Linked DNA regions of Pyxidicoccus xibeiensis. The protein of the gene in region 1 interacts with the protein of each later gene in a pairwise test. Links are inferred from orthologs where the notes say so. Each region holds a gene or a part of one and is shown on either strand. Other genes may lie near its edges. The genes, in order: gyrB and gyrA.

Evidence for each region.
Region 2: the proteins of gyrB (region 1) and gyrA interact in binary tests that used the Escherichia coli proteins (3 or more experiments, as listed by UniProt). The link is inferred for Pyxidicoccus xibeiensis from one-to-one orthologs.

Annotation. Positions count from the first base shown.
Region 1 is NZ_JAJVKV010000001.1:1,267,706-1,271,062, forward strand. Bases 314-3,357 are described here. They hold gyrB (DNA topoisomerase (ATP-hydrolyzing) subunit B), read right to left. Parts: upstream 3,038-3,357; coding sequence 590-3,037; downstream 314-589. Other genes in these bases: LXT23_RS05115 (hypothetical protein), read right to left, coding at 3,195-3,357. Outside these bases: LXT23_RS05105 (S8 family serine peptidase), read right to left, coding at 1-136. UniProt on the Escherichia coli protein: DNA gyrase negatively supercoils closed circular double-stranded DNA in an ATP-dependent manner to maintain chromosomes in an underwound state.
Region 2 is NZ_JAJVKV010000001.1:464,859-468,523, forward strand. What follows is about bases 113-3,464. They hold gyrA (DNA gyrase subunit A), read right to left. Parts: upstream 3,103-3,464; coding sequence 313-3,102; downstream 113-312. Other genes in these bases: LXT23_RS01850 (tetratricopeptide repeat protein), read right to left, coding at 3,383-3,464. Outside these bases: more of LXT23_RS01850, read right to left, coding at 3,465-3,665. UniProt on the Escherichia coli protein: A type II topoisomerase that negatively supercoils closed circular double-stranded (ds) DNA in an ATP-dependent manner to maintain chromosomes in an underwound state.

The DNA.
Region 1 (3,357 bases):
GGCGCGCGGAGGCCGGCGGCCTCACCGCGTCAGAGGGGCCCGCGAAGGCGGACAAGGGCGCAGCGAAGACACAACCCACCACCAGGGCCTTCAGCGGGCGCATTCCGCCCGCTGGCCACGTAGACAGCTTTCGCATGTGTCGGTGCTCCTTGACGTCGAGTGCCAGCCCGCGTCCGTCAACGACGCGCCGCCCCTACCGCACCCATGCCACCGGCAACCGCCCCTGCCACGCCGATGCTCGCGTGCGGCCCGTGTCGCTTTCTCCGTGCTACTGCATCCCTTGATACCGGAAGAGTCTGACAATCACGTGGAAAGCAGGAAGCATGTCTAAGGCAGACATTATTTACGTGTCAACCAATGCAACAATGTTTCGTCTGCACCGTGGTTTTCCACCGGACCACGCCAATTCCTTGCAACTTCTCCCAAAGACATAGTGGATACCCCGTAGCCACGGAGCCGGTGTCGTGAGACGTCGCCTGCGACAAATGACAACGGAGAGGGGGAGAAAGCTTCGGCCGGAAAAGCAAAAAGCCCCCGGTTCGCGAGGAACCAGGGGCCTTCTGTCACGACCTGCGCCGCGGACGCGGACTCAGATGTCCAGGTTCTGCACGTCCAGCGCGTTGCGCTCGATGAACTCGCGGCGCGGCTCCACCGCCTCGCCCATCAGCAGCGAGAAGATTTCGTCGCTCTCCACCGCGTCCTCCACCCGCACCTGGAGGAGCGTGCGCGTGGCCGGGTTCATGGTGGTGTCCCAGAGCTGCTCCGGGTTCATCTCGCCCAGCCCCTTGTAGCGCTGCAGGCCCAGCCCCTTCTGCGCGTCCTTGCGCACCGCGGCCAGCACCTCCTGCACGGTGAACGCCGTCACCTCGCCGCCGTCCACGCGGACCTTGTAGGGCGCGCGGCCCAGCGCCTGGAAGGCGTCACGCAGGCCCACCAGCTCCAGGTACTCGGGAGACGACAGGAAGGCGTGGTCGAACACCGTGTCCCGCATGGCGCCGTTCACGTCGGTGTGGAACACCAGCTTCTTCGTGAGGTGCTCCGGGTCCTGCACCAGCGCGTGGCGCACGCGGCCCAGCACGTCCGGCATCCGCCGCTCGAAGTAGGCGTAGACGTCCTTCACGGCCGTCTCCATGGCCGCGTCGTCCGCCAGCGTCTCCGCCGTCACCCGCGTGGCCTGGAGCAGCGCGTCCACCACCCGCGCGTCGCGCCGCTTCGCCTGCTTCTCCAGGCGCTCCTCGTACGTAATCACCTTCTCCAGCAGCGACTTCAGCTCGGCGCCGCCCAGCTCGCCATCCGGCGTCAGCACCCGCGAGTGCTCGGACGCGGCCTTGAGCAGGTACTCGTTCAGCGCGCGCTCGTCCTTGACGTACATGTCCTTCTTGTTGCGCGTCACTTTGTAGAGCGGCGGCTGGGCGATGTAGAGGTAGCCCTTCTGGAGCAGCTCCGGCATCTGCCGGAAGAAGAACGTCAAGAGCAGCGTGCGGATGTGGCTGCCGTCCACGTCTGCGTCCGTCATCAGGATGATGCGGTGGTAGCGCGCCTTCTCCGGATCGTAGTCCTCGGCGCCGATGCCCGTGCCCAGGGCGGTAATCAGCGTCACGATTTCGGCGCTGGTGAGCATCTTCTCGAAGCGCGCCTTCTCCACGTTGAGAATCTTGCCGCGCAAGGGGAGGATGGCCTGGTTGCGCCTGTCGCGGCCCTGCTTCGCGGAGCCGCCTGCGGAGTCACCCTCGACGATGTAGAGCTCGCTCTCGTGCGGGTCCTTGCTCTGGCAGTCCGCGAGCTTGCCCGGCAGGCCGCCACCGTCCAGCACGCCCTTGCGGCGCACCGTCTCGCGCGCCTTGCGCGCGGCGATGCGGGCCCGGCAGGCGTCGCCAATCTTCGCCGCGACCTTCTTGGCGACCATCGGCGTCTCTTCCAGGAACGTGGCGAGCTGGTCGTTCACCATCTGCTCGACCAGGCCCTTCACCTCGCTGTTGCCCAGCTTCGTCTTCGTCTGCCCCTCGAACTGGGGGTTGGGCAGCTTGACGGAGATGACGGCGGACAGGCCCTCGCGGGCGTCCTCACCCGTGGGCGTCTCCTTGAGGTCCTTCCAGAGGCTGCCCTTCTCCGCGTAGCTGTTCAGCGTGCGCGTCAGGGCCGCCTTGAAGCCGGACAGGTGGCTGCCACCCTCGTGGGTGTTGATGTTGTTGGCGAAGGTGTAGATGCGCTCGTCGTAGCCATCGTTCCACTGCATGGCGATTTCGAGCGTCACGCCCTCCCGCTCCGTCTTGAAGGAGATGGGCTTCTCGTGCAGCACCTCCTTGGACTTGTTGAGGTACTCCACGAACGAGGCGATGCCGCCGTCGAACTTGAAGTCGTGCTCCTTGTTCGAGCGCTCGTCGCGGATGGTGATGTGCAGGCCGGCGTTGAGGAACGCCAGCTCGCGCAGCCGCTGGCTGAGCGTCTCGAAGTTGAAGTCGGTGGTCTCCATCACCGTCATGTCCGGCTTGAAGGCGATGTGCGTGCCGCGCTTGTCGGTGGTGCCCACCTCCTGCGGCGGCGACACGGGGAGGCCCTGCTGATAGGCCTGCTCGAACACCTTGCCGTTGCGCTGGACGCGGACCTTGAACCACTCGGAGAGGAAGTTCACGCACGTGACGCCCACGCCGTGAAGGCCGCCGGAGACCTTGTAGGCCCCGTTGCCGAACTTGCTGCCGGCGTGCAGCTCCGTGAGGACGACCTCCAGGGTGTCCTTGTTGGGGAACTTGGGGTGCGGGCCCACGGGGATGCCACGCCCGTTGTCCTGCACGCTCAGCGAGCCATCCACGTGGATGACCACCTCGATGTCCGTGCAGTGGCCCGCGAGGGCCTCGTCCACCGAGTTGTCCACGACCTCGTACACGAGCTTGTGGAGCCCGTAGGTCATGGTGTCGCCGATGTACATGCCGGGGCGCTTGCGGACTGCCTCGCGGCCCTCGAGCTTGGTGATGCTGTCCGTCCCATAATCCACGGGCGGCGGAGCGACCGCCGGACTGGTAGCGGGGGTCTTTTCCATTCGAAACTGTCCTTGGGAAAAGGAGCTTTGCGACAGGCTCGTGCCTAGCACCTCAGGGCACACCGAACAAGGGCAACGAGGCCTCGCAAAGCTGCGTAAACATTCATGAAAATCGCCTGGCCGCCCCCTCGGGAGGCCGTCCCGCCAGGCGGGAGTCTCAGGAGTCCAATCGCGGCGGCGGAAGCCGGTCCTCCAGCGCCGAGATCAACTCTTCGAAAACAGCCTTGCGGGCGAATAGATGCCGGGTGACGAGCACCCTTCCCTCTTCTCCCAGGGACAGCGCGAGCACGTTCCCCCTGCGGCCGAGCCGGCGGACGGAA
Region 2 (3,665 bases), 800 kb from region 1 along the record:
CCCCTCGGTGGGATGGGTCTCGCCTCGTGGAATGAAGGTTCCTTCCGGCGAGAAGCCAGCCCAAGGGTGGAACTGGCTGCATCCGTCCGCTGGCCCTCCGCGGAATGAACATTCCTTCCACCGGTAAGCCGACCCGAGGGCATGGTCGGAAGCGTCCACCTGCGGGCCTCTCCGGCCGCCCGGTCTCAAGGAATGAACATTCCTTCCGGCGGTGAGCCCGCCCCTCCCTTCCCCTCCCCCAACTGAAACGCCCCCCTCCCGGAAGCGGGAGAGGGGCGCTGTCAGCACCTCAGCCGGGCTGTGCCCGAAGCATCAGCCCTGCTCGGGCTCTCCAGAGCCCTCCGTGCCGGAGTCCTCGCCGCCGTCGGCGCCCTCCGCCGGAGCAGTCTCTTCCGTGGAAGCCGCCTCCTCGGAAGCGCCGCCCTCGGCCGAGGCGCTGACCTCGACCGGGGACACGGTCTCCTCGTCCTCGGACGTCTCGCCCTCGGGGAGCTTGGAGATGGCCATCACCTTCTCCTGCTCGTTCTCCAGGGCAATCAGCCGCACGCCCTGCGTGTTGCGGCCGATGGTGGAGATCTCCTTCACCCGCATGCGGATGAGCATCCCACCGTTGGTGACGAGCATCACCTCGTCCGAGTCCTTCACCTGGAGCAGGCCCACCACCTTGCCGTTCCGCTCGGTGGTCTTGATGTCGATGATGCCCTTGCCGCCGCGGCCCTGCTGCCGGTACTCGGCCTCCAGCGTGCGCTTGCCGTAGCCGTTCTCCGTCACCGTGAGGATGGCGGTGTCCTTCTCCACCATGTCCGCGCCCACCACCTCGTCGCCGTCCTCCAGCGTGATGCCCTTCACGCCGTAGGCCTGCCGGCCCATGGAGCGGACCTCCTCCTCCGGGAAGCGGATGCTCATGCCCGACGCCGTCGACAGCAGGATGTCCTTGCTGCCGTCGGTAATCATCACCGACACCAGCTCGTCCCCGTCGTCGATGCCCAGCGCGATGATGCCGCTGGAGCGGACGTTCTCGAACGCGCTCAGGTCCGTGCGCTTCACCACGCCCTTCTTCGTGACGAAGAAGACGTAGCGGTTCTCCGGGAAGTCCCGCGTCACCAGCACCTGCGCCAGCCGCTCGCCCTCGCCGAACTGCACCAGGTTCACCATGGCCTTGCCGCGCGACGTGCGGCTGGCCTGCGGAATCTGGTGCACCTTGAGCGAGTACAGCTTGCCCTTGGTGGTAATCGGCATCAGGAACGCGTGGGTGCTCGCCACGAAGAGCTTGCTGACGAAGTCGTCTTCCTTCGTCGCCGCCCCCGTCTTGCCGCGCCCACCGCGCTTCTGCGCCCGGTACTCACTCAGCGGCGAGCGCTTCACGTAGCCGGTGTGCGACAGCGTGACCACCATCGTCTCCTCGGCGATGAGGTCCTCGCTGGTGATTTCGTCCACCGCGCCCGTGATTTCCGTGCGGCGCTTGTCGCCGTAGCGGTCGCGAATCTCCATCAGCTCCGTCTTGATGACGGTGAGCAGGCTGCGCTCGTTGGCCAGGATGTCCTGCAGCCGGGTGATGTCGCGAATCAGGGCGATGAGCTCGCGGAACAGCTCCTCGCGCTGCAGGCCCGTGAGGCGCTGCAGCCGCATCTCGAGGATGTTCTGCGCCTGCTCCTGGCTGAAACCCGCGCCCTCGTACTTGTGGGCGAGGCCGCCATAGCTCGGCTCCTCGTTGCGCGCGCGCGAGACGAGCATCTCCATCTGCGCCTTCGCCTTCGCGTAGTCGATGCGCGGCAGGCTGGCGAAGCGCTCGTGCTCGTAGAGCGCGGGCGACAGGATGTTCATCAGGCCCCAGCGCGCCTCGTCCGGGTCCCTGGACGCGCGGATGAGGCTGACCACCAGGTCGATGAGGTCCTGTGCGACGAGCAGGCCCTCGACGATGTGCATGCGCGCCAGCGCCTTGCGCAGCTCGTAGCGGCTGCGGCGCGTCACCACGTCGCGGCGGTGGGCGACGAACCTGTCGAGCATCTGCTTCAGGTTCAGCGTGCGCGGCTGCCCGCCGTCGATGGCCAGCATGACGCAGCCGAACGTCGTCTCCAGCGGCGTCATCTGGAACAGGTTGTTGAGCACCACCTGCGAAATCGCATCGCGCTTGAGCTCGATGACGATGCGCATGCCCTGGCGGTCGCTCTCGTCGCGGATGTCGCTGATGCCTTCCAGCTTCTTCTCGCGCACCAGGTCGGCGATCTTCTCGATGAGCCGCGCCTTGTTCACCTGGAACGGAATCTCCGTGAAGATGATGGCTTCACGGTCCGCCCGCTTGGAGGTCTCGATTTCCGCGCGCGCGCGGACGGTGAGCTGGCCGCGGCCCGTCTCATAGGCCCGGACGATGCCCTCGCGGCCGGTGATGATGGCGGCCGTGGGGAAGTCCGGACCCGTGATGAACTCCATCAGGTCGCGGACGGTGCACTCGGGATTGTCGATGAGGTGCAGGGTGCCGTTGATGACCTCGGTCATGTTGTGCGGCGGGATGTTGGTGGTCATGCCCACCGCGATGCCGCTGCTGCCGTTGACCAGGAGGTTGGGGAACTTCGACGGGAGGACGAGCGGCTCTTCCAGCGAGTCGTCGTAGTTGGGACCGAAGTCCACCGTGTCCTTGTCGATGTCGGCCAGCAGGTCCTCCGCCAGCCGCTCCATGCGCACTTCCGTGTAGCGCATGGCCGCCGGCGAGTCGCCGTCCACCGAGCCGAAGTTGCCCTGGCCGTCCACCAGGAGGTAGCGCAGGCTCCACTCCTGCGCCAGGCGCACCATGGCGTCGTACACCGAGGCATCGCCGTGCGGGTGGTACTTGCCGATGACGTCGCCCACCACGCGCGCGCTCTTCTTGTAGGCGCGGTTGTGGAGGTTGCCGAGGTCGTTCATCGCGAACAGCACGCGGCGATGCACGGGCTTGAGGCCGTCACGCACGTCGGGCAGCGCGCGCCCGATGATGACGGACATCGAGTAGTCGAGATACGAACGGCGCATCTCGTCTTCGATGTTGACGGGAATGAGTTCCCCGGCGCTGCCAGGAGGCGGAGGCGCGGGGGGCGTTGCCGGCTTGTCGGTGGTGTCGTCAGCCATGAGCTCTGGGAAGTGTCGAGGAGGGGCCCAGCAAGGGGCCGCCATCCAGTGGATGAGCGTTCGTAACCCCCGGATTTCCCTACGTCAACAGGGGAAACAAGGGGGTGAGGGCCTGGATGTCCGGAGGCTTCGGAAAGGGGTCCATTCAGGGCGTTCCAGCGCCCCATTCTGAACGCTCGGAGGTACCCTTTTCAGCCCGCATCCGGTACGAAAAAAGAGGCCCTCCGGGGGGCCTCGGAAGGCACCCTGGAGGGCCTGTCTGGAAGGCACCAGAAGGGGCCTAGGCGGTGCGCGTGGAACCCTGGGGACGCAGGGGGGCGGCCAGCCGCTCGGCCTCGGTGCCGATGGGGCCTTCCGGGTCCTTCTCCCTGGCCTTCTCGAAGGCCGCCAGCGCGCCGTCGCGGTCGCCCTTGAGCTTCAGGGCCACGCCCACGTTGAGGTGCGCGGAGGCGAAATCCCGGTCCATGGCCAGGGCCTCGCGGAAGAGTGTCAGCGCCTGGTCCACGTCACCCGACAGCAGCGCCTCCTTGCCGGCCTGGACGCGCTTCTCCGCGTCGTTGACC